3 regions of the Streptomyces sp. CRN 30 genome follow, and region 3 is predicted to be linked to each of the others. Evidence: riboswitches for the same ligand, from Rfam matches in the RefSeq annotation. Region 3 holds a riboswitch; each other region holds the start of a gene.
The links. Region 3 has a riboswitch for S-adenosylmethionine ahead of UW392_RS31360 (aminotransferase class V-fold PLP-dependent enzyme). Riboswitches for the same ligand answer to the same signal wherever they lie in the genome.
Positions count from the first base shown of each region.

Region 1 (9,463 bases), on a different contig from region 3:
ACCCATCGTTGGGAGACCGTCCCATGTCGCACTCCATGCTCACCCGTATCGCCGTCGCGCCCAGCGGCTTCAAGGAGTCCCTCTCCGCCCAGGCCGCCGCCGACGCCATCGCGGACGGTGTCCGCCGGGTCCTGCCCGACGCCGAACTCGACCTGATCCCGCTGGTGGACGGCGGCGAGGGCACCGCCGCCGCACTGGCCGCCTCGACCGGGGGCCGGCTGGTCGCGCTCCCCGCCACCGGCCCGGTCGGGGAGCCCCTGGGCACCCACTTCGCGCTGCTCGGCGGCGCCCGGGACACCGCCGTGGTGGAGATGGCGGCGGTCGCGGGCCTCTCCCTCGTCCCGCGCGGCCTGCGCGACCCCGGCGCCACCACCACGTACGGCGTCGGCGAACTGATCCGCGCCGCGCTCGACACGGGCGTACGGCGGATCCTCGTCGGCTGCGGCGACTCGGGTACGTCCGACGGGGGCGCCGGCGCGCTCCAGGCCCTGGGGGCCCGGCTGCTGGACGCGGACGGCCGCGAGCTGCCCCCGGGCGGGCGGGAGCTGAACCGCCTGCGCCGCGTCGACCCGGCCGGCCTGGACCCCCGCCTCGCGGACACCGAACTGCTCGTCGCCTGCAACCCGTACAACGTGCTGTGCGGGGAGCGCGGCGTCGCCCGGGTCTTCGGCCCGCAGAAGGGCGCGACGCCCACGCAGGTGGAGGAGCTCTCGGCGGGGCTGGAGAACTGGGCGCGCGTCCTCACCCGCGACCTCGCCGTCACCGGCACCGATCTGCGCCACGGCCCCGGCACCGGCGCCTCCGGCGGCCTGGGCGCGGGGCTGGCGGCGCTGGGCGCCCGGCTGCTGCCCCGCTTCGACGTGCTCCTGGACAGCCTCGACCTGGACGCCCGGCTGGCCCGCGCCGACCTGGTCCTGACCGCGGAGGGCGCCCTGGACCACCAGACGCCCCGCGGCAAGGTCCCGGCCGAGGTGGCCCGGCGCGCCAAGCTGCACGGGCGGCCGGTGCTGGCGCTGGCGGGCACCCTCGGCGAGGGCGCCCACGACGTACCGGGCGTGGACGCCTGTCACGGCATCCTGCCCGCGCCGATGGCCCTGGCCGAGGCCCTGGTCCGCGCCTCCGAACTGCTCACCGACGCCACCGAGCGCGCCCTGCGGATGATCCTGCTGGGCGCCCGGCTACCGGCGCCCGCCTCCGTGACGGCCCCGTTGCCCGCCCCGCTGACCGTCCCGGCGGCTCACGCGGCGGTGTCGGGCACGCAGCGCCCGTTCTCCGTCCGGTAGCCCCACTTGGCACCGTCCCGCACGAGCTCGGCGACCGCGGCCGTGAACCGCTCCACGTGCTCGTCGGGCGTGCCCGCGCCGAAGCTCACGCGGATGGCGTTGAGCGACTTCTCGCCGGGCGCGGCCTCGGGCGCCCCGCACTCCCCCTGCGCCCCGGGCGCGGTGCCGAGCAGCGTGCGCACCAGCGGGTGGGCGCAGAACAGGCCGTCGCGGACGCCGATGCCGTACTCGGCGGAGAGCGCGGCGGCGAAGTGCGAGCTGTTCCAGCCCTCGACGACGAAGGAGAGGACCCCCACGCGCGGGGCGTCGTCGCCGAACAGCGACAGGATCCGCACCCCGGGAACCGCGGTGAGCCCCGTGCGCACCTTCTCGACCAGGTGCCGCTCGCGGGCCACGAGACGGTCGAAGCCCTCCTCGGTGAGCGCCTTGCAGGCGGAGGCGATGGCGTAGGCGCCGATGACGTTCGGGGAGCCGGCCTCGTGGCGGGCGGCCCCCTCGTGCCACTCGACGTCCACGCCGCCGTCCGCGCGGCGCGAGACGGTGCGGGAGGCGCCGCCGCCCGCCAGGTAGGGCTCGGCCTCGCGCAGCCAATCGGCGCGCCCGGCGAGGACCCCGGAGCCGAAGGGCGCGTACAGCTTGTGCCCGGAGAAGGCCACCCAGTCGACGTCCAGGTCACGCACGGACACCGGGTGGTGCGGGGCGAGCTGCGCGGCGTCCAGCACGATGCGCGCGCCGTGCGCGTGCGCGGCGGCGGCCAGCTCGCGCACCGGCCACAGCTCTCCGGTGACGTTGGAGGCGCCGGTGACGCACACCAGCGCGGGGCCCTGGGGGACGCGGGCGGCCAGGGCGCGCTCCAGGGTGGCGACGGCCTCGTCCGGGGTGCGCGGGGCGTCCAGGTACGTCACCCGGGCGTCTCGCCAGGGCAGCAGCGAGGCGTGGTGCTCGGTCTCGAAGACGAACACCTGGCAGCCGGCGGGGAGCGCGGTGGCCAGCAGGTTCAGCGAGTCGGTGGTGGAGCGCGTGAAGACGATCTCGTCCTCCTCGCGGCAGCCCAGGAACTCCGCGACCGTCACCCTGGCGTTCTCGAAGAGGTCCGTCGACAGCTGCGACAGGTACCCGGCGCCCCGGTGCACGCTGCCGTAGTACGGGGCGTAGGCCGCCACGTCGTCCCACACCCGCTGGAGGGCCGGGGCGCTCGCGGCGTAGTCGAGCGCGGCGTAGGTGACCTCGCCGCCGGTGACGAGCGGGACGGTGACATCCCGGCCCAGAACGGGCAGCGGAGTACAAATGGACTGGTCGGCGGCAACGGTGGAGACAGACATGGGTGCACTCCTGTGCGAGCAGACGGAACTCACCGCGCGAGCGGGGGCGCTCGAGCGCGGACGAGAAGAAAAAGGGTGTGCGGAGGCGGGGCTCTGCGGCCCTATCGCATTCGCTTGCTCAACAGAAGGCTCCTCGAGGACCAGGACCCCTGGCCCCGCACTTACCGAGAAGTGCGCGAGGGGTCCGCGCTTGCCGCAGACCTCGCTGCCTGCGGCCTGGTCTTCACCCGGGGCACCCCGCCACGGACGGAGGGTTGCCGGACAGTCGGCCGGGGCCTCATGACTGTCGCTCATGACCTGGTACGGGAACGTACGTGAAGTGATCGTCGTCCCGCAACCCGTGTCCGGATCGCGGGACGACGAACAGCTGGGCGCTACGCGTTGCTGGCGGCCACCCAGCGTTCCAGGGTCCGCTTCGCCGCGCCGGAGTCGATGGACTCGGCGGCCTCGTCCATGCCCGCGCGGATCTGCTCGGCCAGCGTGCCGGCGCCCGGCTCCAGGGCCACCAGGGCCGCCGCCGAGTTGAGCAGGACGGCGTCCCGTACGGGGCCCTCCTCACCGTTCAGCAGACGGAGCGCCACGTCGGCGTTGTACGAGGCGTCCGCGCCCCGCAGCGCCTCGACCGGCACCAGGTCCAGGCCGACGTCGCGCGGGTCGAAGGACTCCTCCGTCACCTCGCCCGCGCGCACGACCCACACCCGGGACGTGGCCGTGGTGGTCAGCTCGTCGAGGCCGTCGTCGCCGCGGAAGACCAGGGAGGAGTGGCCGCGCCGGGCGAAGACGCCCGCCATGATCGGCGCCATCCGCGGGTCGGCGACGCCCACCGCCTGCGCCTGCACCTGTGCCGGGTTGGCCAGCGGGCCGAGGAAGTTGAACACCGTGCGGATGCCCATCTGGCCGCGGGCGGCGGCCACATGGCGCAGCGCCGGGTGGAACTTCACCGCGAAGCAGAAGGTGATCCCGGCCTCCTCCGCCACCTGCGCCACCCGCCGCGGGGTCAGCTGCAGGTTGACGCCGAGCTCCTCCAGGACGTCCGAGGCCCCGGAGGCCGAGGAGGCGGCGCGGTTGCCGTGCTTGACGACCTTCGCGCCGGTGCCGGCGACGACGATCGACGACATGGTGGAGATGTTGACCGTCTTCGCGCCGTCCCCGCCGGTGCCGACGATGTCCACCGTCCTCCCCGGCACCTGGATGACGTTGGCGTGTTCGTACAGCGCCCGCACGCAGCCGGAGATCTCCTCGACGGTCTCGCCCTTGGCGCGCAGCGCCACCGCGAAGGCGGCGATCTGCGCGTCCGTCGCCTCGCCGCGCATGATCAGGTCCATCGCCCAGGCGGTGTCGTCCGCGGTCAGGTCCCGCCCCTCGAGCAGTCCGTTCAGTACGGCGGGCCAGGAGCGGCCCGCCGCGGTGTCGCCTCCAGCGGGGGTCACAGCGCTCATCAGCCGCTCCTGGGTGTGTCTCTCCGGGGAGAGTGAGTAAAGACGCCTCCACCCTATCCACCCCCGGAGACGGGGAAGGGCCCCGTCCGGTGTCCGGACGGGGCCCTTCCTGTGGCGTGGCTGAGGCAGCGATCAGTGGTGGCCGTGGCCGCTCGTGATCTCCTTGTACTCCTCGACGGTCGGCTTGGCGATCTGGTTCTCCTCGCCGTAGTAGCCCTTGCTGAGCTTGGCGCGGAGCCTCTCGATCGGCGACACCTTGCGCTTGACGCCGTTCTCGTCGACCTCGGGGCCGATCGCGGCCGGCTGGTACTGCTCGTGCGCGGTGAGCGTGTACAGCTGCTCCTGGCTGAGCGGCTCGTGCACCTCGACGAACTCACCGTGCGGCAGGCGCTTGATGATGCCCGTCTCACGGCCGTGCAGCACCTTCTCGCGGTCCCGGCGCTGCAGGCCGAGGCAGATCCGCTTGGTGACGATGAACGCGATGACCGGTCCGGCGAAGAACCCGATGCGGACGAACCAGGTGACCGCGTTGATCGACATGTGGAAGTGGGTCGCGACCAGGTCGTTGCCACCGCCGATGAGGCCGATCATGTACCAGGTGATCCACGCGACACCGAAGGCGGTGCGGGTCGGGGCGTTGCGCGGGCGGTCCAGGATGTGGTGCTCGCGCTTGTCGCCGGTGACCCAGGACTCGAAGAACGGGTACAGCGCGATCACGGCCAGCACCAGACCGAAGACGACCAGCGGGATGAACACGCCCAGGGCGAGCGTGTGGCCCCAGAGGTTGATCTCCCAGCCCGGCATGGCGCGGACCAGGCCCTCGGCGAAGCCCATGTACCAGTCGGGCTGTGCGTTGGTGGACACCTGGTCCGGACGGTACGGGCCGAGCGCCCAGATCGGGTTGATCGTGACGAGTGCCGAGATGATGGCGATGACACCGAAGACCAGGAAGAAGAAGCCTCCGGCCTTGGCCATGTACACCGGCAGCAGCGGCATGCCGACGACGTTCTTGTTGGTCTTTCCGGGGCCCGCGTACTGCGTGTGCTTGTGGTAGAAGACCAGGATCAGGTGCGCCACCATCAGGCCGAGCATGATGCCCGGCAGCAGCAGGATGTGGATCGAGTAGAAGCGGGCCACGAAGTCGTCGCCCGGGAACTCGCCGCCGAACAGGAACATCGAGATGTACGTGCCGACGATCGGCACGGACAGGATCGCGCCCTGCGTGAAGCGGACACCGGTGCCGGAGAGCAGGTCGTCCGGGAGCGAGTAACCGGTGAAACCGGTGAACATGCCCAGGGCGAACAGCAGGAAGCCGAACAGCCAGTTGATCTCACGCGGCTTGCGGAACGCGCCGGTGAAGAAGACGCGCATCATGTGCACGAACATGCCGGCGAGGAAGATCAGCGCGGCCCAGTGGTGGATCTGCCGGATGAGCAGACCGCCCCGTACCTCGAAGCTGATGTCCAGCGTCGACTTGAAGGCCTCACTCATCAGCTGGCCCTGCAGCGGCACGTAGACGCCGTGGTACTCCACCTCGTTCATCGAGGGGTGGAAGAACAGCGTCAGGTACACACCCGTGAGGATGATGATGAGGAAGCTGTACATGCAGATCTCGCCCAGCATGAACGACCAGTGGTCGGGGAAGATCTTGCGCATATTGGCCTTGGCCAGGGAGTAGATCCCCAGTCGGCCGTCGGCCCAGTCGGCGACGCGCTCGCCGGCCGGTGCCTTCCCGCGCGGGCGCGGGTCGGCGGCGGTGGTGTTCGTAGTGCTCATCCGCGCTCCCAGAAGGAAGGACCGACGGGCTCCTCGAAGTCGCCGAGCGCCTCGAGGTAACCCTCACCGTTCACACCGATGCGCAGCTGCGGCAGAGCGTGACCGGCCGGGCCGAAGATGACGCGGGCACCGTCGGAGAGGTCGAAGGTGGACTGGTGGCAGGGGCAGAGGACGTGGTGCGTCTGCTGCTCGTACAGGGAGATCGGGCAACCGACGTGGGTGCAGATCTTCGAGTACGCCACGATGCCCTCGTGGGACCACTCGAGCTCGCGCTTGTCCTTGATGTCGTTCGGGTGGAGCCGAACGATCATCAGGGCCGCCTTGGCGATCTCGTTCATGTAGCCGTGCTCGTGCGGGTCCAGGCCCTCGGGCGCGGCGAACGTGAGCGAGCCGACGGCGACGTCCGAGGGACGCATGGGCTCGCCGGTGTTGTGGTTGATGAGCAGCTTGCCCTTTTCCCAAGCCGTGTGGCGCAGCTTGGTCCCGGGCGCGGGGCCGAGGCCGCCCAGCAGGAAGACGCCGGAGAGCGGCACCAGGGCCAGCGCGCCGAACATCGTGTTGCGGATCAGCTTGCGGCGGCCGAGCTGCGACTCCGCGGCACCCGCCCGGAAGTCGGCCATGACCTTGGCCTTGACCTCGGGCGACGCCTCGATCGGGTGACGCTCGTCGGCGACCTCCACGTCCGACATCAGCGTGCGGGCCCAGTGGACCGCGCCGGCGCCGATGCAGAACAGGGCGACGCCGAGCGTGGTGCCCAGCGCCAGGTTCAGCGCGCTGACGTGGCCGAGCGTCCAGACGTAGACGTGCTTGTCGACCGGGATCGCCAGGTACGCGACGATGAAGCCGACGGTCGCCAGCATCGAGAGCGTGAACAGCATGGCGACCGTGCGCTCGGAGCGCCTGGCGGCCTTCTCGTCGATGTCCTGGATGCGGTGCTCGTGGGGCGGCAGACCCGGATCGCTGAACGGGTGCTTCTCGTCCGCCACGTCCACGGCGCCGTGCGCGGTGTCCTGCGCTGCGGGCAGGTTCTCTTCTGGAATGTCTTGGCTACTCATGACTTCTTGGCCTTTGCGGTCCGAGCGGCGACCCAGACGGCGACGGCGATCAGCGCACCGAGACCGAAGACCCAGGCGAACAGGCCCTCACTGACCGGGCCGAGGGCGCCGAGGCCGATGCCGCCGGGCGTCTCGGTGTCGTCGCTGTTGACCGCGTCGAGGTAGGCGATGATGTCCTTCTTGTTCTCCGCCGTCAGCGTCGTGTCGGGGAAGGAAGGCATGTTCTGCGGGCCGGTCTGCATGGCCTCGTAGATGTGCTTCGGGTCGACGCCGTCGAGGCTGGGCGCGAACTTGCCCTCGGTCAGCGCGCCGCCCTTGCCGGTGAAGTTGTGGCACTGCGCGCAGTTGGTGCGCCACAGCTCACCGCCGTTGGCGATGTCGGCGTCCGCGGGGTCGTACTGCTCCTCAGTCGGGACGGTCGGTCCGGCGCCCAGCGAGGCGACGTAGGCCGCGAGCTGGTCGATCTGGGCCTGCGTGTAGATGTTCTTCTTGCGCGGGACCTGCGCGCCCGGCTGCTGGGCCGGCATGCGTCCGGTGCCCACCTGGAAGTCGACGGCTGCGGCGCCCACACCCACGAGGCTCGGCCCGTCGGAGGTGCCCTGACCACCGGTGCCGTGGCAGCTGGCGCAGCCGACGGCGTAGAGCTTCTGGCCCTCTTCGATGGCCAGGGACTGGGCGGTTTCGTCGGCCTGCGCCTTGTCAGCGGGCGCGAAGACGGCGTACAGCCCCCCGGTGGCCGCCAGCGCGATGAGTAGGACGACGATCGCCGCCAGCGGATGGCGTCGTCGTGCGGAGAGCTTTTTCACGGATTACCCCGGTGTCAGGATCTTCTGCGTCGATGCTTCTGGTAGTGGATCGGTCCGTCGCGGCCTTCGGTGTACCGCCGACGGCAGCCCGATTTACTTGATGATGTAGATCGTGGCGAAGAGGCCGATCCAGACGACATCGACGAAGTGCCAGTAGTAGGACACGACGATGGCGGCGGTCGCCTGCTCGTGGGTGAACCTGCGGGCCGCGTAGGTGCGCCCGAGGACCAGCAGGAAGGCGATGAGACCACCCGTCACGTGCAGGCCGTGGAAGCCGGTCGTCAGGTAGAAGACCGAGCCGTACGGGTCGGACGAGAGCGAGAGGCCCTCGTGCTTGACCAGCTCGGTGTACTCGAAGACCTGGCCGCCGATGAAGATCGCACCCATGATGAAGGTCACGACGAACCACATCCGGAGCTTCTTCACGTCCCCGCGCTCGGCGGCGAAGACGCCGAGCTGGCAGGTGAGGGAGGAGAGCACCAGGATCGTGGTGTTCGTCAGCGAGAACGGGAGGTTCAGGCTGTCCGCCTTCTCGCTCCAGAACTCCGGACCGGTCACCGATCGCAGGGTGAAGTACATCGCGAAGAGGGCCGCGAAGAACATCAGCTCGGAGCTCAACCAGATGATGGTTCCGACGCTGGTGAGGTTCGGTCGGTTGACCGACGGGTGCGCGTGCCCGGTATCTACTGTCGTTGCTGTCGCCACGACCGACATTATGTCGGTCGCTTATCCCGCCCTCACTCCGGGGGGTGCCGTTCGGGGTGTCCGCGCCCCGTGCGCTGCCCGTTCGGCCCATCGAAGCCCTGTCAGAACCCGTGCTGACGGGGTGTTCGGAGGGGTAGCATCCGCGCATCGGTCCTGTTGCCGTGCCCGTATCTCGTACGTACGACGCCGACGTCCCGGAGGAAGCATGCAGCCGACCGCAACGGTGCTGGTCTACAGCGACGACTCGAGCACCCGCGAGCAGGTGCGGCTCGCGACCGGGCGCAGGCCGGCCCCGGACGTCCCCGCCGTCACGTTCGTCGAGTGCGCCACGCCCGCCGCCGTCGTGCGGGAGCTGGACAAGGGCGGTGTCGACGTCTGTGTCCTGGACGGCGAGGCCGTGCCGATGGGGGGCATGGGGGTGTGCCGCCAGATCAAGAACGAGGTCTTCGACTGCCCGCCGGTGCTGCTGCTGATCGGCCGCCCGCAGGACGCCTGGCTGGCCACGTGGAGCCGGGCGGACGCGGCGGTGACCCTGCCGGTGGAGCCGGTGGAGTTCGCCGGCGCGCTCGCCTCCCTGCTGCGCCGTCGGGCGGCCGTGAGCGCCTGACAGCCGCCCGTACCGCCCCACGGGGTGGTACGGGCCGTGTAAGGGCCCCGTAAGGCGGTCGCGGGCCGTGTGCGGCCGTCACGCGGACTCGGGGCGGAGCCTGGCCCGTTCGTCGGGGCGGGGGCCGTCCACGTCGGTCACCAGGGCGCTGCCCGCGCGCCAGGCGCGCCAGTCGAGGTTCCAGTCGCCGAAGCCGTTGCCGAAGGGCGTCATCGTCTCGCCGCCGGAGTTGACGACCTGCACGATGTCGCCCTCGCGCACGGTGTCGAAGAACCACTCGGCGTCGTCCGTGCTCATGCCGGTGCAGCCGTGGCTGACGTTGGCGCTGCCCTGGGAGCCCACCGACCAGGGGGCCGCGTGCACGTACTCGCCGCTCCAGGTCACCCGGGCGGCGTAGTAGACGGGCAGGTCGTAGTCGTCGGAGCTGTCCCGCGCTATGCCGATGGTCTCGCCGCGCATCCGGACGAAGT
Region 1 is NZ_JAVRHI010000138.1:15,550-25,012, reverse strand. It holds gene UW392_RS13265 (SLC13 family permease) at 1-1, shown strand, start outside; gene UW392_RS13260 (glycerate kinase) at 36-1,283, shown strand; gene UW392_RS13255 (aminotransferase class V-fold PLP-dependent enzyme) at 1,238-2,605, opposite strand; SAM riboswitch class IV at 2,787-2,903, opposite strand; gene trpD (anthranilate phosphoribosyltransferase) at 2,980-4,044, opposite strand; gene UW392_RS13245 (cytochrome bc complex cytochrome b subunit) at 4,177-5,820, opposite strand; gene UW392_RS13240 (ubiquinol-cytochrome c reductase iron-sulfur subunit) at 5,817-6,875, opposite strand; gene UW392_RS13235 (c-type cytochrome) at 6,872-7,681, opposite strand; gene UW392_RS13230 (heme-copper oxidase subunit III) at 7,775-8,395, opposite strand; gene UW392_RS13225 (hypothetical protein) at 8,592-8,993, shown strand; gene UW392_RS13220 (L,D-transpeptidase) at 9,072-9,463, opposite strand, start outside.
Region 1: it holds a riboswitch for S-adenosylmethionine, as region 3 does, so the genes downstream of both, UW392_RS13255 (aminotransferase class V-fold PLP-dependent enzyme) here and UW392_RS31360 (aminotransferase class V-fold PLP-dependent enzyme) in region 3, are expected to answer to the same signal.

Region 2 (9,463 bases), on a different contig from region 3:
GGGGCAAGTCGGGCCACTCAAAGAGGGCAAAAGACGCGAAAGACGCCCACACTTTGGCTACATCTAGTCGGGCGGGCGGCAGGAATTCTTGGTTTCCGACCGCGTGATCAGCGCCGCGTTCCCCAACTGTACCGCGCTCAACCACATGGAATTGCCCCCTCCGCTTCTCTCACGGAGGGGGCAATTCGGGGGAACGGTGGGTGACGGATCAGCCGCCGGCGACCGCGGGGATGATCGAGACGCCGGCCCCGTCCGGGGTGGCCGTCTCCAGACCCTGCTCGAATCGGACGTCGTCGTCGTTGACGTACACGTTGACGAACCGCCGCAGCTTGCCCTGGTCGTCGAGAACCCGCCCGGAAATCCCGGTGTGGTTCTTCTCCAGGTCGGCGATGACCTCGCCGAGGGTGGCCCCTTCGGCGGTCACTTCGGCCTGCCCGCCGGTGTACGTACGCAGGATGGTCGGGATGCGGACAGAGACACTCACTTGAAACCTCCGGTCAGGGGGATCTGCCTAGGGGTGCGGGGAACTGCGCGGCGCTACGCCAGCCCCGCCGCACGGAAGGAGTCGAGGTTCGGCCGGATCGTCGCCGTGAGCCCCGTGTCGGCGACCGCGTCCAGCGTCTTCAGACCGTCCCCGGTGTTGAGCACCACGGTGGTGAGCGACGGGTCGAGGACACCCGCCTCGATCAGCTTCTTCGTCACGCCCACCGTGACCCCGCCCGCGGTCTCCGCGAAGATCCCTTCCGTCCGCGCCAGCAACTTGATCGCCTCGACGACCTGCTCGTCCGTGACGTCCTCCACCGCGCCGCCGGTGCGGCGGGCGATGTCGAGGACGTACGGCCCGTCGGCCGGGTTGCCGATGGCCAGCGACTTGGCGATGGTGTTCGGCTTCTGCGGGCGGACCACGTCGTGGCCGGCCTTGAACGCGGTGGAGACCGGCGAGCACCCCTCGGCCTGGGCACCGAAGATCTTGTACGGCCTGTCCTCGACGAGCCCCAGCTCGATCAGTTCCTTCAGACCCTTGTCGATCTTCGTGAGCTGGGAGCCGGAGGCGATGGGCACGACGAGCTGGTCGGGAAGGCGCCAGCCGAGCTGCTCGCAGATCTCGTACGCGAGGGTCTTGGACCCCTCCGCGTAGTAGGGGCGGAGATTGACGTTGACGAAGCCCCAGCCCTCGCCGGCCGGGTCGCCGATCAGCTCGGAACAGAAGCGGTTGACGTCGTCGTAGTTGCCCTCGATGCCGACCAGCTCGCCGCCGTAGATCGCGGCCATGACGACCTTGCCCTGCTCCAGGTCGTGCGGGATGAACACGCAGGAGCGCAGACCGGCGCGGGCGGCGGCGGCGCCGACGGCGCCGGCCAGGTTGCCGGTGGAGGAGCAGGAGAGGGTGGTGAAGCCGAAGGCGCGCGCCGCCTCCAGTGCCTGCGCCACGACCCGGTCCTTGAAGGAGTGCGTCGGGTTGCCGGAGTCGTCCTTGACGTAGAGACCGCCGGTGACGCCCAGCTCGGCGGCGAGGCGGTCGGCCTGGACGAGCTTGGTCCAGCCCGGGTTGATGTTGGGCTTGTCGGCGACGTCCGCCGGGACGGGCAGCAGCGGCGCGTAACGCCAGATGTTCGCGGGGCCCGCTTCGATGCGCGCGCGGAGCTTCTCCGTGTCGTACGAGGAGAAGTCGTAAGCGATCTCCAGCGGGCCGAAACACTCCTCGCAGGCGAAGACCGGGCCGAGGGGCACGCGGTGGCCGCATTCCCGGCAGGAGAGCGCCGCGGCGGGGCCGAGATCGACGGAGGCGGCGGGAGTGGTGGTGCTTTCGGCAGTCTGCACAGCCATGGAGGCGAGGCCCTTTCTCCTCATCTTCCTCACGACGCACTTCGCCGTGAGACGGATTTGGCACCTTCCCGAGCCGGGAGCCTCGCGTCTTCACGAGTACCGACTGGAGGGTTGCCGGGGCTTCATCGGGCCGTGTCCCTCTGCCCCTCTGGATGAGCTGTATGTGGTTGTCAGCGGCGGCCACCCCCGACATGCGATGGTCATCCGCGTTGTTCAAGACTGTAACCGAAGGCCAGGACAGTTGAGATAGTCGTCCGATGCGCGAGATGGATCACATATGCGACGCCTGACCCGCTGACCGTGATCCACAACAGGGAGGAGCCGCAGACCGTGCTGGAAGAAGTCGAGCGCTGGCTCAGTGCACGCTCCTGGTCCGTGACCGACCGTCCGCTCCACCAGATACTGGCCGCCAAGCAGCGCACCGGCCAGCGGGTCAGCGTCGTGCTGCCCGCGCTGAACGAGGAGGAGACCGTCGGCGACATCGTCGCGGCCGTCCGCCACGACCTGATGTGCCAGGTACCGCTGGTCGACGAGATCGTCGTGATCGACTCCGGGTCGACCGACGCCACGTCGAAGGTGGCCGCGGCGGCCGGCGCCCGCGTCGTGCACCGCGACGAGATCCTGCCGCGCCTCGCGCCCGTCCCCGGCAAGGGCGAGGTGCTGTGGCGGTCACTGCTGGTGACGAGCGGGGACATCGTGGCGTTCGTCGACGCCGACCTCAAGGAGTTCTCGTCCGACTTCGTCACGGGGATCGTCGGCCCGCTGCTGACCGACCCGGACGTGCACCTGGTCAAGGCCATGTACGACCGTCCGCTGCGCGGCGCCGCCGGGCAGGGCGGCCGGGTCACCGAGCTGATGGCCCGCCCGCTGCTGAACATGCACTGGCCGCGGCTGGCCGGTTTCGTGCAGCCGCTCGGCGGCGAGTACGCGGCCCGCCGCTCGCTCCTGGAGCGGCTGCCGTTCCCCGTCGGCTACGGGGTGGAGCTGGGCATGCTGGTGGACGCGCTGCACCTGGTGGGCCTGGACGCCCTCGCCCAGGTCGACGTCGGGGTGCGCAGGCACCGGCACCAGGACGGGCAGGCGCTGGGCCGGATGGCCGCCGCGATCTACCGGACCGCGCAGCTCAGGCTGGCCCGGGGCCATCTGGTCCGGCCGGCGCTGACGCAGTTCGAGCGAGGTGCGCAGGGGTTCGAGCCGCGGACGTTCTCGGTGGACACCGAGGAACGCCCGCCGATGCTGGAGATCGCCGAGTACGCGGAGCGCAAGGTCGCGTGAACGTACGTTTGAGCTGTTGGCGGCCGGGCTAGTTTGAGTCGTATGGCTTCCTCGGCTTCCGCTTCTTCTTCGTCCGCTTCGTCCGCGTCCTTCGGTGCCGCTCAGGTGCTGGTGGCCTCCAATCGGGGCCCCGTGTCGTACGAGGTCGGGGGGGACGGTTCGCTGCGCGCCAAGCGGGGCGGCGGCGGACTGGTCTCCGGGCTGTCGGCGATCGGACCGGACGCGGGTGCGCTGTGGGTGTGCTCGGCGCTGTCCGACGGCGACCGCGAGGCGGTGCGGCGCGGGGCGGGCGAGGACGGCGTACGGATGCTGGACATCCCCGCCGACGTGCACAGCGACGCGTACAACGGCATCGCCAACTCCGTGCTGTGGTTCGTCCACCACATGCTGTACCAGACGCCGGTGGAGCCGGTCTTCGACGCGGAGTTCCGCCGGCGGTGGGACTCCTACGTGGCGTTCAACCGGGCGTTCGCCGAGGCGCTGGCCGAGGAGGCCGCCGAGGGCGCGGTCGCGCTGGTGCAGGACTACCACCTGACGCTGGTGCCGGGCATGCTCAGGGAGTTGCGGCCCGATCTCCGCATCGGCCACTTCTCGCACACGCCGTGGGCGCCGGTGGAGTACTTCCGGATGCTGCCCGACGACATCGCCGAGCAGGTGCTGCGCGGGATGCTGGGCGCGGACCGGCTGGGGTTCCTCACCCACCGCTGGGCAGACGCGTTCACCGCGTGCTGCGACGCGCTGGTGGGCGGGCTCGGCTCCACCGAGGTGGGCGTGCACGGGCTCGGGGCGGACGCGGAGTTCCTGCGGAAGCGGTCGCGGGAGAGCGACGTGGACGAGCGGATGGCGGCGCTGCGGGGACAGATCGGCGAGGGCCGGCGCACGGTCGTGCGGGTGGACCGGACCGAGCTGTCGAAGAACATCGTGCGGGGGCTGCTGGCCTACCGGGAGCTGCTCCGGCGGCGGCCGGAGTGGCGGGAGCGGGTGGTGCACGTCGCGTTCGCCTACCCCTCCCGGCAGGATCTCGCGGTCTACCGGGAGTACACGGCGGAGGTCCGGCGGGTCGCCGAGTCGGTCAACGAGGAGTTCGGTACGCCGGACTGGACGCCGGTCGTGCTGCACGTCGAGGACGATTTCGCGCGGTCGCTGGCGGCGTACCGGCTGGCCGACGTGGCGCTGGTCAACCCCATCAGGGACGGGATGAACCTGGTCGCCAAGGAGGTGCCGGTCGTCTCCGACGAGGGGGTGGCGCTGGTGCTGTCCCGGGAGGCCGGGGCCTTCGAGGAGCTGGGCGAGGACGCCGTCGTCGTCAATCCGTACGACGTGGTGGGTACGGCGGACGCCCTGCACGAGGCGCTCTCCCTGCCGGACGGCGAGCGCGCGGAGCGGACGAAGCGGCTGGCCGCGGCGGCAACGGCGTTGCCGCCGGCGCGGTGGTTCCTGGACCAGCTGGAGGCCCTGCGGGGCTGACCCTGGTTTCTGCCGCCCTGCCGCCTCTCCTGCCGCCTACTGCTGCGGCTCGGGGCAGGTGCCGGTGTCGGCGCCGATGGAGTTGATCTCCGCGTTGGACCGGGAGTCGTTCGCGTAGTCGATCTGGTTGGTGCACTTCAGGTCCAGCGCGAGGCCGTCCGGGTCGGCGGCGCCCTCGGGCACGGGGCAGGTCCCGGTGTCGGCGCCGATGGAGTTGATCTCGGCGTTGGACCGCGAGTCGTTCGCGTAGTCCAGCTGGTTGGTGCACTTCAGGTCCAGCGCGAGGCCGGCGGCGGGGGTGGTTTCGCCGCCCTGCGCGGAGGAGTCGGTGGTGGCGTTCGACTCCGCGGTCGGGGCGGTCGACCCGACGGACGCGGTGGCGCTCGCGTCGGTGGAGTCGGCGGGCGGGGTGGACGATTCGGCGGTGGCGGTCACGGACGTCCCGGCGGTCGCCGACGAGGTGTCGTCGGTGCCGCCGCTCTCGCAGGCGGTGAGGGCCAGACAGGCGGCCACGGCGGTGACGGCGAGCGCCGAGATCTTGCGGGCGTTCGTCTTCCGGGTGAGCGTCTTGCGAGCGGTCATGGCGGGTCCTCCACGGTTCCTGTGCCTGGTCGATCAGGCTTTACGGTGCGGAGGAGGGCGTCGGGCGGGGGGCGGGTTGCGCCCCCCGCGGCGTCAGGACACGCCTGTGACAGACGGGGGGAATCTCTGTGACCTTGTCTCAGGCCAGCCGTCGGGCGAGGGCGCTCAGCAGGGCGACGACCCCGGCCGGGCCGTCCACCTCCAGGTCGGCGCGTTCACGCAGCCGGGTCACCTCGTCGCTGCCGCTGCACACCAGCAGCCCCGGGGTGCCGTCGCCGCGCAGGGTGTCGACGGCGTCGAAGGCGGGCAGGTCGCCGAGGTCGTCACCGGCGTAGAGGACGGCCGCCGCGCCGGTGGCACGGGCGTGGTCGAGGAGGGCGACGCCCTTGTCCATGCCCGGCGGGCGCAGCTCCAGCACCATCCGGCCGGGCTCGACGATCAGTCCGTGCCGCCCGGCCAGTTCGGCCAGGGGTCCGCGCAGCGCGTCGAACGCGGCCTGCGGGTCGGCGGCCCGCCGGGTGTGCACGGCGATCGAGCGGCCCTTCTCCTCGATCCACGCGCCGTCGCGGACCCCGGCCCGATCCAGGAGGGCGGGCAGTCCGGCGCGGACGGCGGCGACCCCGGGGTGCGGCGGGGGCGCGGTGACGGTGCCGGTGGCGGCGTCCCAGCGCTCGGCGCCGTAGTGCCCGAGGACGACGAGGTGCTCCAGGCCGGGTACGTCCGCGAAACCGCCGTGCCGGACGGCGACCTCGGCGGGGCGGCCGGTGATCACGGCGACGGAGGCGACCTTCGGCGCGAGCGCGGCCAGCGCGGGGACCGCGTCCGGGTGGGCGCGGGCCCGGTCGGGGTCGGGCACGATCTCGGCGAGCGTGCCGTCGAAGTCGAGCGCGACCACCGTGCGGCCGGGGTGCGCGAGCACCGCGCCGAGCCCGTCCCGCCCGGCCTCGGTGGCGGGCGTCGGCAGGGGGGCCGGCGGCTGGTCAGGCGTGTCGGGTGTTGCGTCCGTGTGGTGGCTGCCCATACGGCGAACCTATCCCGGGGGCACCGCTCGCACGCCTCTGCCGTTCCGTGCGTCAGGATCTACCGTTCCGTGCGTCTGGACTCCCTGACCCGGCGCAGGCGGTTGACCGTGACCGGGGCGGCGGCCAGGGCCCGGGGGTCGTCGAGGAGGGCGTTGAGGAGCTGGTAGTAGCGCACGGGGGCGAGGCCCAGTTCCTCGCGGATCGCGCGTTCCTTGGCGCCGGGGCCGGAGAAGCCGCGGCCCTCCAGCGCCAGGACCGCCCGTTCCCGTTCCCCGAGCGGCTGCCGCTCTGCCTCGTTCATGCCCGCACCGTAACGCCGGGCACCGACACCGGGGGGCTCAGGCGGCTCAGCCGGCCTGCGTCGCGGCCGTCTGGATCTCCTTCAGGACGGACTCGGGGTCCTCGCCGCGGGCGACCGCCCTGCCGATGTCCTTCTTCACCCGTGCGCTGACCGTCGCCCAGGACTTCTCGCCGACCGGGTACAGCTCGGAGGTGAGCAGTTCGTCGAGGAACGGCTTCAGCTCCTTGTCCTCGGCGGCCGCGCCCATGGTCTCGGAGGCGGAGCCGGTGACCGGCAGCAGGTCGTAGCGGCGGGAGAAGTCGAGGACGTTCCGGTCGCTGTAGACGTAGTCGAGGAAGTCGCCGGCCTGCTCCTGGTGGCCGTTCTGCTTGAAGGCGGTCATCCAGTCGGTGACGCCGAGCGTGGTGCCGCTCGCCCCGTCGACGCCGGGGGTCGGCACCATGCCGTACTCCACGCCGTTCTTCTTGGCCATCGCCATCAGTGACGGGTGGCCGTTGAGCATTCCGACCTTGCCCTCGGCGAAGGCGGCGAAGGCGTCCGCCCGGTCGAGCTTGCCGGGCGCGACCGGCCCGGTGAGGCCCTTGTCGACGAGTTCGTCCTTGAGCCAGGTGAAGGTGTCGACGTTCTGCGGGGAGTCGACGCTGTAGGTGCCGAGGGAGTCGGTGTAGCCGCCTCCGCCGCTGAGCATCCACTGCATGGTCTCGGCCTGCGCCTCCTCGGGGCCGAGCGGCAGCGCGTACGGGTACGTCACGCCCTCCGCGTCGAGCGCCTGCGCGGCGTCGGCGAGGTCCTCCCAGGTCTCGGGCGCGGAGAGGCCGGCCTTGGCGAAGAGGGTCTTGTTGTAGAAGAGCACGCGTGTGGAGGCCGCGAACGGCATTCCGTACTGCACCCCGTTGACCTGGCCCGCGGTGGCGAGCTGGGAGACGAAGTTGGCCTGCGTGGGAATGGAGAGCAGGTCGTCGGCCTGGTAGAGCAGCCCCTTGTCCGCGTAGTCGGCGTAGGCGCCGATCTGCGCGAGGTCGGGCGCGTCACCGGAGTCGACCATCGCGCGGACCTTCCGGTCGACGTCGCTCCAGGAGTAGACGGTGACCCGGACGTCCACGTCGGGGTGGTCGGACTCGTACGCCTCGGCCAGTTCGTCCCAGTACCGCTGGGAGCCGGTCTCCTTGCCGTCGCCGTAGTCCGCGGCGACCAGCCGCAGGGTCACCTCGTCGGAGCCGCCCGAGCCGATGCCGCAGCCGCCGAGGACCGCCGACAGACCCAGCGCGGACACCGCCGCGATCGTCCCTTTTCCACGTCGCCGCACTGTTCGCCCCCTGCTCTGCCGACCGATTGGTGCCGACTGCTGTCCGTTTACCGGAACAAGGTCTACACCACGTGAATGGACTAGACCTCTCGCGGGTCCACGGGCCACACTGTCCCCGTGAGACATGTCATCGCCCTCGACGTGGGCGGCACCGGGATGAAGGCCGCCCTGGCGGGACCGGACGGCGAACTGCTGCACCAGGCCCGCCGGCCCACCGGCCGGGAGCGCGGACCGGACGCGGTCGTCGCGGGCATCCTCGACTTCGCCGCGGAACTGCGCGCCCTGGGCGCCGACCGGTTCGGCGAGCCCGCCGCGGCCGCCGGCGTCGCCGTCCCCGGCATCGTCGACGAGGCACGCGGCCTCGCCGCCTACGCCGCCAACCTGGGCTGGCGCGACGTCCCGCTGCGGGCCCTGCTGACCGAACGGCTCGGCATCCCGGTCGCCCTCGGCCACGACGTGCGCACCGGCGGCCTCGCCGAGGGCCGCGTCGGTGCCGGCCGGGGCGCCGACCGCTACCTCTTCGTCCCCCTCGGCACCGGCATCGCGGGCGCCATCGGCATCGACGGCCGGGTCGAGGGCGGCGCGCACGGCTTCGCGGGCGAGATCGGCCACGTCGTCGTACGCCCCGGCGGCACCGCCTGTCCGTGCGGGCAGCACGGCTGCCTGGAGCGGTACGCCTCCGCCAGCGCCGTCGGCCAGGCGTGGGCGGCGGCGTGCGGCGACCCGGAGGCGGACGCCGCCGACTGCGCCAAGGCCGTCGACTCCGGCGACGCGCGGGCCCGGGAGGTCTGGCTGGCTGCGATCGACGCCCTCGCCGACGGCCTGGTCACCGCCCTCACCCTGCTGGACCCCCGGGTCGTCGTCATCGGTGGCGGGCTGGCGGAAGCCGGGGAAACGTTGTTCACACCGCTGCGGGAGGCCGTCACCCGCCGGGTCACCTTCCAGACCGAGCCGTCGATCGTCCCGGCCGCCCTGGGCGACACGGCAGGCTGCCGGGGCGCGGGCCTGCTGGCCTGGGACTTGCTGGACCATGCCGACCTTACGGAGGAATCCGCCTGATGGCAGCCCACCCAGGGGCGCGGGACAGCGCCGATATGCGGCTCCGCCGCGGAGCGCGAGCGACCACAACGAGCCCGCACCCCGCGACGGACACCACCCCCCTCCTCCTCACCGGCGCGAAGATCGTCCTCCCCACCGGCACGGCCGACGACGCCACCCTGGCCATCGACGGCACCCGCATCACCACTCAGGCCGCCCCCGACGCCCGGCGGATCGACCTCACCGGCCACTGGGTGGTCCCCGGCTTCGTGGACCTCCACAACCACGGCGGCGGCGGCGCCTCCTTCACCTCCGGCACCACCGAGGAGGTCCTCGCCGGCATCCGCACCCACCGTCTGCACGGCACGACCACCCTGGTCGCCTCCACCGTCACCGGCGACCTGGACGGCCTCGCCCGCCGCGCCGGGCAGCTCGCGGAACTGGCCGAGCAGGGCGACATCGCCGGCATCCACTTCGAGGGCCCGTTCATCTCCCCGTGCCGCAAGGGCGCCCACTCCGAGGCGCTGCTGCGCGACCCGGACCCCGCGGAGGTCCGCAAGCTCCTCGACGCGGCCCGCGGCCACGCCAGGATGGTCACGCTCGCCACCGAGCTGCCGGGCGGTCTGGACTCCGTACGGCTGCTGG
Region 2 is NZ_JAVRHI010000535.1:18,390-27,852, reverse strand. It holds gene UW392_RS62365 (ubiquitin-like small modifier protein 1) at 209-484, opposite strand; gene thrC (threonine synthase) at 538-1,827, opposite strand; SAM riboswitch class I at 1,845-1,986, opposite strand; gene UW392_RS62355 (glucosyl-3-phosphoglycerate synthase) at 2,158-3,102, shown strand; gene UW392_RS62350 (trehalose-6-phosphate synthase) at 3,145-4,569, shown strand; gene UW392_RS62345 (hypothetical protein) at 4,606-5,151, opposite strand; gene otsB (trehalose-phosphatase) at 5,291-6,172, opposite strand; gene UW392_RS62335 (DUF3263 domain-containing protein) at 6,232-6,474, opposite strand; gene UW392_RS62330 (extracellular solute-binding protein) at 6,521-7,747, opposite strand; gene UW392_RS62325 (ROK family protein) at 7,898-8,839, shown strand; gene nagA (N-acetylglucosamine-6-phosphate deacetylase) at 8,839-9,463, shown strand, end outside.
Region 2: it holds a riboswitch for S-adenosylmethionine, as region 3 does, so the genes downstream of both, thrC (threonine synthase) here and UW392_RS31360 (aminotransferase class V-fold PLP-dependent enzyme) in region 3, are expected to answer to the same signal.

Region 3 (9,463 bases):
GCGCGATCCTGTCCGTGCCGATCGTCGGCACGTACATCTCGATGTTCCTGTTCGGCGGGGAGTTCCCCGGGACCGACTTCGTCGCCCGGTTCTACTCGATCCACATCCTGCTGCTGCCGGGCATCATGCTCGGGCTGATGGTGGCCCACCTGATCCTGGTCTTCTACCACAAGCACACGCAGTTCGCGGGTCCCGGCAAGACCAACAAGAACGTCGTCGGCATGCCGCTGCTGCCGGTGTACATGGCCAAGGCCGGAGGCTTCTTCTTCCTGGTCTTCGGCGTGATCGCGATCATCGCGGGCATCGCCTCGGTCAACCCGATCTGGTCCATCGGCCCCTACCGGCCCGACATGGTCTCCACCGGCGCCCAGCCCGACTGGTACATGGGCTTCGCCGAGGGACTCGTCCGCGCCATGCCCGGCTGGGAGATCAACTTCTGGGGTCACACGCTCGTCCTGGGTGTGTTCGTCCCGCTGGTGATCTTCGGTCTGTTCCTCGCGATCATCGCCCTGTACCCGTTCATCGAGTCCTGGGTCACCGGGGACAAGCGCGAGCACCACATCCTGGACCGCCCGCGCAACGCCCCGACCCGGACCGCGTTCGGCGTCGCCTGGGTCACCGCGTACATGATCATGCTGGTCGGTGGTGGCAACGACATCTTCGCCACCCACTTCCACCTGTCGATCAACGCGGTCACCTGGTTCGTCCGGATCGGCTTCTTCGTCGGCCCGGTCATCGCCTTCGTCGTCACCAAGCGGATCTGCCTCGGCCTCCAGCGCCGGGACAAGGAGAAGGTGCTGCACGGCCGCGAGTCGGGCATCATCAAGCGCCTGCCGCACGGTGAGTTCATCGAGGTGCACGAGCCGCTCAGCCAGGAGCAGATGTACTCGCTCACCGCGCACGAGCAGTACAAGCCGGCCGAGATCGGCCCGGCCGTCGACGAGAACGGCGTCGAGCGGAAGGCCGGCGGCGTGGAGAAGCTCCGCGTCAAGCTGAGCAAGTCCTACTACGGCGAGGAGTCCCAGATTCCGAAGCCGACCGTAGACGAGTACAAGGAGATCACCAGCGGCCACGGCCACCACTGATCCTCCTGCGTCGCCACACGACAGCGAAGGGCCCCGTCCGGTGTTCGGACGGGGCCCTTCGTCGCGCCCCCGGGCTGGATAAGGTGGACCCACGTCTTGCCCGCGCGGGATCTCCTCCCGCGCGGGTTCTCTTCCCACTTTCACAGGAGCGGCTGATGAGCGCTGTGACCCCCGCTGGAGGCGACACCGCGGCGGGCCGCTCCTGGCCCGTGCTGCTGAACGGACTGCTGGACGGCCGGGACCTCTCCGCGGACGAGACCGCGTGGGCGATGGACGTCATCATGCGCGGCGAGGCCACCGACGCGCAGATCGCCGGGTTCGCGGTGGCCCTGCGCGCCAAGGGCGAGACCGTCGACGAGATCGGCGGCCTGGTCCGCGCGATGTACGGGCACGCCCATGTCATCCAGGTCCCCGGCGACACCGTCGACATCGTCGGCACCGGCGGCGACGGCGCCAAGACCGTCAACATCTCCACCATGTCGGCGATCGTCGTCGCCGGCACCGGGGCGAAGGTCGTCAAACACGGCAGCCGCGCCGCCTCCTCGGCGTCCGGCGCCTCGGACGTCCTGGAGAAGCTCGGCGTCAATCTCGACCTGACGCCGCGGCGCGTCACCGAGGTCGCCGAGGAAGCCGGGATCACCTTCTGCTTCGCCGTGAAGTTCCACCCCGCGCTGCGCCACGTCGCGGCGGCCCGCGGACAGCTGGGCGTGCGGACGGTGTTCAACTTCCTCGGTCCGCTCACCAACCCGGCCAACGTCCGCTCCCAGGCCATCGGCGTCGCCGACGCCCGGATGGCACCCATCATCGCCGGGGTCTTCGCCGAGCGCGGCAACTCCTCACTGGTCTTCCGCGGCGACGACGGGCTGGACGAGCTGACGACCACGGCCACGTCCCGGGTCTGGACGGTGCGCGACGGCAAGGTGACCGAGGAGACCTTCGACCCGCGGGACGTGGGCATCGAGCTGGTGCCCGTCGAGGCTCTGCGCGGCGCCGACGCGTCGTACAACGCCGACGTGGCCCGGCGGCTGCTGAACGGCGAGACGGGCCCCGTACGGGACGCCGTCCTGCTCAACTCGGCGGCGGCCCTGGTCGCGCTGGAGCGCGGCGACGGCCCGCTGACGGACCGCATCGGGGCCGCCATCGAGCGGGCCGCGGTGTCGGTCGACTCCGGCGCGGCCAAGAGCGTCCTGGACCGGTGGGTGGCCGCGACCAACGCCTGACGGCCGCCTCGGAGGCCGTCGGTCCGCCCGACGGCCCCGTGCGGTGTACGTCCCGCGATCCGGACACGGGTTGCGGGACGTCGATCTTTTCGCTTACGTTCGTCCCCAGGTCATGAGTGACAGTCATGAGGCCCCGGCCGACTGTCCGGCAACCCTCCGTCCGTGGCGGGGTGCCCCGGGTGAAGACCAGGCCGCAGGCAGCGAGGTCTGCGGCAAGCGCGGACCCCTCGCACACTTCCAGAAGTGTGGGGCCAGGGGTCCTGGTCGTCGAGGAGCCTTCCGTGAGCAAGCGAATGCGCTAGGGCCGCAGAGCCCCGCCTCCGCACACCCTTCTTCTTCTCTTCCGGCGCGTGCCGTGCCTCGCCGCGCCCGAATTCTCACGGGAGTCCCGTCATGTCCGCACCCACCGCTGTCTCCGCCCCGCTGGCCGTCCTCGGCGCCGACGTCACCGTGCCGCTCGTCACCGGCGGCGAGGTCACCTACGCGGCCCTCGACTACGCGGCCAGCGCCCCGGCCCTGAAGCGCGTCTGGGACGACGTCGCCGCCTACGCGCCCTACTACGGCAGCGTCCACCGGGGCGCCGGGTACCTCTCGCAGCTCTCCACCGACCTGTTCGAGAACGCCCGCCGGACCGTCGCGGAGTTCCTCGGCTGCCGCACCGGCGACCAGGTCGTCTTCACCCGGTCCACCACCGACTCCCTCAACCTGCTCGCCGCCGCCCTCCCGGCCGGCTGCCGGGTCTTCGTCTTCGAGACCGAGCACCACGCCTCGCTGCTGCCCTGGAGGAACGCGGACGTCACCTACCTCGACGCCCCGCGCACCCCGGCGCAGGCCGTCGAGACCCTGGAGCGCGCCCTCGCCGCCCGCGAGCCGTACGGCCCCGCGCTGGTCTGCGTCACCGGCGCCTCCAACGTCACCGGCGAGCTGTGGCCGGTGCGCGAGCTGGCCGCCGCCGCCCACGCCCACGGCGCCCGGATCGTCCTGGACGCCGCCCAGCTCGCCCCGCACCACCCGGTGGACCTCGCCGGCCTCGACGTGGACTGGGTCGCCTTCTCCGGGCACAAGCTGTACGCGCCCTTCGGCTCCGGGGTGCTGGCCGGCCGCGCCGACTGGCTCTCCGAGGCCGAGCCCTACCTCGCCGGCGGCGGCGCGAGCCGCCGGGTCAGCCGCCGTGCCGACGGCGGTGTGGACGTCGAGTGGCACGACAGCGCCGCCCGCCACGAGGCCGGGTCGCCCAACGTCATCGGCGCCTACGCCATCGCCTCCGCCTGCAAGGCGCTCACCGAGGCCGGGTTCGAGACGCTCCTCGCCCGCGAGGAGCACCTGATCCGCACGGTCCGCGAGGGCCTCGCCGAGGTGCCCGAGGTGCGGGTCCTCTCGCTCTTCGGCGCCGACGCGCCCCGCGTCGGCGTCCTCTCCTTCGTCGTCGACGGCTGGAACAGCTCCCACTTCGCCGCCGCCCTCTCCGCCGAGTACGGCATCGGCGTCCGCGACGGCCTCTTCTGCGCCCACCCGCTGGTGCGCACCCTGCTCGGCAGCGACCCGCAGACGCAGGGCGAGTGCGGCGCCCCCGAGGCCGCGCCCGGCGAGAAGTCCCTCAACGCCGTCCGGGTCAGCTTCGGCGCGGGCACCCCGGACGAGCACGTCGAACGGTTCGTGACGGCCGTGAAGGAACTGGTCCGCGACGGCGCCCGCTGGAACTACCGCACCGAGGACGGCCGCTGCGTCCCCGACACCTCCGCCGCCGCGGCCGCCTGAGCCGGTAGCCGCGCGCCGAGGACGATCATCCGCAGCGCCCGCTCGGTGGCGTCCGTGACGAGTTCGGCACCCCGCAGCAGCGCCTCCGCCAGTGCCATCGGCGCGGGCAGGATGCCGTGGCAGGCATCGACGCCCGGTACGTCGTACGCGCCTTCGCCGAGGGTGCCGGCCAGCGCCAGCACCGGACGCCCGTGCAGCTTGGCGCGGCGGGCGACCTCGGCCGGGATCTTTCCGCGCGGCGTCTGGTGGTCCAGGGCGCCCTCGGCGGTCAGCACCAGGTCGGCGCGGGCCAGCCGGGCGTCCAGGTCCAGCGGGTCGAGCAGCACGTCGAACCGGGGCAGCAGCCGCGCGCCGAGGGCGGCGAGGCCCGCGCCAAGGCCGCCGGAGGCGCCGGTGCCGGGGCCGCCGCGCAGGTCGGGGCGGCCGGTGGCGACATCGCGGGCGAGGACGTACGCCCAGTTCTCAAGACCCGCCGAGAGGTGTTCGACCTGGGCCTGGGTCGCGCCCTTCTGCGGGCCGAAGACCCGGGCCACGCCGCGCTCGCCGCACAGCACGTTGAACGGGTTGCAGGCGACGAGCAGTTCGGTCTCCCGCAGGCGGGGGTCCAGGCCGGACGGGTCCACGCGGGCCAGCCGGGTCAGTTCCCGTCCGCCCGGCGGCAGTTCGAAGCCGTCCGCGTCCAGCAGCCGGGCGCCGAGGGCCTGCAACGCGCCCGCGCCGCCGTCGGAGGTGCCCGAGTCGCCGCAGCCCACGAGGACGCGCCGCACGCCGGTGTCGAGCGCGGCGCGGATCAGCTCGCCGACCCCGTAGGTGGTGGTGGCGCCCGGGTCGCGCAGCGCGCGCGGGACGAGGGAGAGACCGGCGACGGCGGCCATCTCCACCAGGGCCGTGTCCCGGGAGCCGAGCAGCGCGAAGTGGGTGCCGATCCGCTCGCCGACGGGGCCGGTGGCGGGCAGCGCCACCAGCCGGCCGCCGGTCGCGGCGGCCAGCGCGACGGCCGTGCCCTCGCCGCCGTCCACCAGCGGCACCCGGTCGATCTCCGCGTACGGCAGGACCCGGCGGACCCCGGCCGCGATGGCGTCGGCGGCGGCCTGGGCGGACAGCGACTCCTTGAAGCCGCTCGGTGCGACGACGACTCGGTTCAGCACGGCGGAACTCCTCAGCGGGTCACGGGAACACCGAACCACGACCACCCTCCTCAGCGGGTCACGGGTATGCCGAACAGCGGCCACACCGCGACGGCGAACAGCAGGACGAGCGCGGCGCTCAGCGGCGCCAGCACCGCGGACAGCCGCAGCAGGTCGCGCGGGGTGTAGGTGGGGACACCGGGGACGTCCGCGAAGAGGGTGACCGGTTTCGCGGAGGCCGGCAGCGTGTGGCAGAAGCCGGCGGCGGCGGTGGAGGCGAGGGCGGCGGTGACCGGGTTGACCCCGGCCGCCACCGCCGCGGCTATGACGAGCGGCACCAGCACCGAGGAGCGGGCCGAACGGGACTGCAGGACCAGGTGCGCGGCGGTGCTGACCACGACCACCACGGTGAGGAAGACGGCCGGTGCGGCGTCCGGCGGCAGCCCCGACACCAGCCACTTCGCCGCACCGGAGTCGGCCAGCGCCACGCCCATCGCCATGGTCGCCGCCATGAACAGCAGCAGCGACCACGGCACCGTCCGCAGGGCGTCCTTGAGCCCTACGGTGCCGAGCGCGGGGGACGCGGCGACGACCGCGCCGATCAGCGCCACCACCGCGGGCGAGACCTGGTGCAGCGGCTCGCTGCACCACAGGACGACGACCGTGGCCAGCAGCAGCGCGCACCGCTTCTCCGCCTGTGTCCAGGGACCGGTGACCGGCGTCTCGGAGTGCCGCTGCAGCTCCTCGGCGGTGATCCGTACCGCCCCCGCGCGGTCCGCCCGCCGGGTCGAGGTCAACAGCACCGCCTCGGCGGCGAGATGGGAGGTGACCACGGCCAGCGGCAGCCCGAGCAGCAGCCACTCGGTGAAGCCGATCCGGTCCCCGGTCGCCTCCCACAGCACCGACACGGTGATCAGGTGCGCACCCGCGCCGATCAGGGTCGCCACCGCCGACAGCAGGATCACGGTCGGGAAGAGCAGCGCGAGCATCACGACCAGTCGCTTCCGCTCGCCGAGGGCGTGGGCGAGGGCCAGGAAGACCGGCAGGGCGAGCGCCGCCCGGCCCGAGGTGGCCGGCACCGCGAACGCCGTGACGACCAGCGCGGCCGTCGTCAGGTGCGTCAACTGCCGCACGGTGCGCGCCCCGCCGACCAGGAACACCGCCGCCCGCCCCGCCAGCCCCGTCCGCGTCACCGCCGCCGCCAGCACGAAGGCGCAGATCAGCAGCCACACCGTCGGTTCACCGAGCGTCCCGAACAGGGTGTCGCTGCTGATGACCCCGGTGGCGGTCAGGGCCAGCCCGGCGCCGAGCGCGATGTACGTGTCGTCGATCGGGGTGCCGATCCAGGCGCAGGTGGCGAGCGCGAACACGGCCAGCGTGAAGCGCGCGTCGCCACCGAGGGCGGGAAAGGCGGCGGGGACCGCCAGCACCGCGCACAGCGACAGCGCCGCGGACAGGGCCAGGGCCGGACGGAGGTTCTGCGTCACACCATCAAGGCTCGGCGCGGGCGGTGAGCCGCCGATGAGCCCCCGATGAAGGAAACTTCACCAGGCCGGCAGCCGGTACCCCATCCCGCGCACGGTCTCCACCCGGTCCGCGCCGAGCTTCTTGCGCAGCGCCCGCACGTACACGTCCACGATGTTGGAGCCGGGATCGAAGTCGTAGCCCCACACGTGGGAGAGGATCTGCTCGCGGGACAGCACCTGCCCGGGATGGCGCAGGAACAGCTCAAGGAGCACGAACTCACGGGCCGTCAGGTCCACCGTCCGCTCCCCGGCACGGGCCCGGCGGGTGCGCAGGTCCAGGGTGAGTGTGCCCGACCTGAGCACCGTCACCTCCGGCGCCCTGGCCGCCGTGCGCAGCCGCAGCCGCACCCGGGCCAGCAGCTCCTCGAACCGGAACGGCTTGGTCATCCAGTCGTCGGCGCCGCCCTCCAGGCCGGCCACCGTGTCCCGTACGGAGTCCCGCGCGGTCAGCACGATCACCGGGGTCGTCACCCGGGCCTCGCGCAGGGCGCGCAGCACGGTGAAGCCGTCCCGGCCGGGCAGCCCGATGTCCAGCACGATCAGGTCGAACCCGCCGGTCAGGGCGTAGTCGTACCCGGACTCGCCGTCGGGGACGGCGGTGGTGGTGAAGCCGTTGGCGCGCAGGCCCTTCTGGACGAAGGAGGCGATGCGTTCCTCGTCCTCGACGATGAGGATGCGGTTCATGGGTGTGCCTCTTCCAGGATCAGGACGAACGTGGCGCCGCCGCCCTCGGTGTCGTGCAGCCGGACCCGGCCGCCGTGGCCCTCGGCGATCGCTTTGACGATGGACAGTCCGAGTCCGGCGCCGGAACCGCGCGCCCCGCGCCGGGCGGTGCCGCGCCGGAACCGTTCGAAGATGACCTCGGCGTCCTGGGCCTGGACGCCGGTGCCGGAGTCGGCGACGTACAGCTCGACGCGGCCGTGCGCGGCGCGGGAGCCGATGCGGACGGTCTGCCCGGGGGCGGTGTGCTGCACGGCGTTCTGCGCGAGCTGCACCATCGCCTGGGTGATCCGCTGCGGGTCGAGGCGGACCTCGCGGTCGGCGGTGCCGTCCAGCACCCAGTCGCGGTCGCCGAGGGTGCGTGCCTTGACGTAGACGTCGGCGGTGAGTTCGGCGAGCTGGACCGGCTCGGGGGAGACGAAGTCGGGGCGCTCGGCCTTGGCCAGGAGGAGCAGGTCCTCCACGATCCGGCTCATCCGGTCGAGTTCGTCGGTGACGAGGCGGACGGTCTCCTCGCGCTCGGCGGGTTCGTCGCCCATCAGCTCCAGGTGGCCGCGGACGATGGTGATCGGGGTGCGCAGCTCGTGCCCCGCGTCGTCGACGAACTCGCGCTGCGCGGCGAAGGCCCGCTCCAGCCGGTCCAGCATCGCGTTGAACGTCCCGGCGAGGGCGGCCACGTCGTCGTGGCCGTGCACGGGGATGCGGCGGGTGAGGTCCTGCTCGGTGAGCTGCGCGGCCGTGGTGCGGACCAGGCGGACGGGTTTGAGGATGCGGCCGGCGACCACCCAGGCGATGCCGGTGGTCATCAGCAGCGCCACCCCGGAGATGGCGAGCAGCACCTTGAACACCTCGTCGGCGCGGGCCTCCTCCCGGCCGGGGTGGAAGGCGACGACGAACGCGGCCGCCGGTTCGCCGCCGTGGCGGGCGACGACGACCTTGGCCCAGCGGATGTCGCCCTCGGGGCGGGGCAGGGTGCCGGAGGGGTAGGGCGAGCCGAAGATGTGGCGGCGGGCCCCGGCGTCCTCGTGCAGCGGCAGGGCGACGGGGATGTCGCGCTGCTGGATGATCTGCGCGGGGTCGGTGCCCGGCGCTCCCACCAGGCCGAGCAGCTCCTCGTCGGAGTCGGCGTACTGCCGTTGCAGGAAGACCCGCAGCAGCCGGTCCGGCTCGGTGAAGGGGCGGCCGGTGGCCGGATCGAAGCCCTGCGCCTGGAAGTTGGCGAACTCGCCGGCCTCCTGGGTGAGCAGGCCGTTGATCCGCTGGTCGGTGTCGTGCAGCAGGATCGAGCGGGTCGTCGCGGCGACGGAGGCGAGCGCCACTGCCATCACGAGCAGCAGCCAGAGCAGGATGCGGACCCGGGCGGAGATCCGCCGCCGGCCGGCGCGGTCAGCCGTCGTCACCGGGTCCGTCGTCGCCGGCGTCGTCCCCCGGTCCGTCGTCACCGGTGCGGCCGGGCTCGTCGTCATCGTCGTCGTCCGGAGGGCTGTCGGTGACCGGGGGCCGGGACACCACCTGGTCGCCGGGGGGAGCTCCGGTCCCGCCCGGCGGGGCGGCGGGGGAGGAGGGAGAGGAAGGGGACGCGGGGGACGCGGGGGACGCGGGGGACGCGGGGGACTCGGGGGAGGCCGTCGGGGACGGGGGAGGAGACACGGGTGTGGACGCGTCGGGCGGCGCGGGGGAGCCGCTCTCCAGCTCGACCTCGGCGGGCACCTTCGGCTCCTGCGGACTGTCGGTCAGGGCGAAACTGGTCGCGGCGATACCGAGGGGGATCAGCACGACGGCGGCCAGTGCCGCCATCCGGCGGGTGAAGACCATGTCCGTGATCCTGCTCCCGCCGCCCGGCGGCCCGGATGAGTCCCGGATGAAGAACCCTTCATCCGCGGGCTGCCGCCCACGCGCACGCCCGCGTGGGCGTCAGCTCTCCAGCCCGATGGCGAACGCCGCCTCCAGGTCGTGCTGCGAGTACGTACGGAACGCCACGTGCGTGTCGGTGCCCTCGACGCCCGGGATCTTGCTGATCCGCCCGG
Region 3 is NZ_JAVRHI010000295.1:28,374-37,836, forward strand. It holds gene UW392_RS31350 (cytochrome bc complex cytochrome b subunit) at 1-1,085, shown strand, start outside; gene trpD (anthranilate phosphoribosyltransferase) at 1,241-2,305, shown strand; SAM riboswitch class IV at 2,414-2,530, shown strand; gene UW392_RS31360 (aminotransferase class V-fold PLP-dependent enzyme) at 2,699-4,063, shown strand; gene UW392_RS31365 (glycerate kinase) at 4,006-5,211, opposite strand; gene UW392_RS31370 (SLC13 family permease) at 5,262-6,677, opposite strand; gene UW392_RS31375 (response regulator transcription factor) at 6,735-7,400, opposite strand; gene UW392_RS31380 (ATP-binding protein) at 7,397-8,836, opposite strand; gene UW392_RS31385 (small secreted hydrophilic protein) at 8,823-9,251, opposite strand; gene UW392_RS31390 (Lrp/AsnC ligand binding domain-containing protein) at 9,351-9,463, opposite strand, start outside.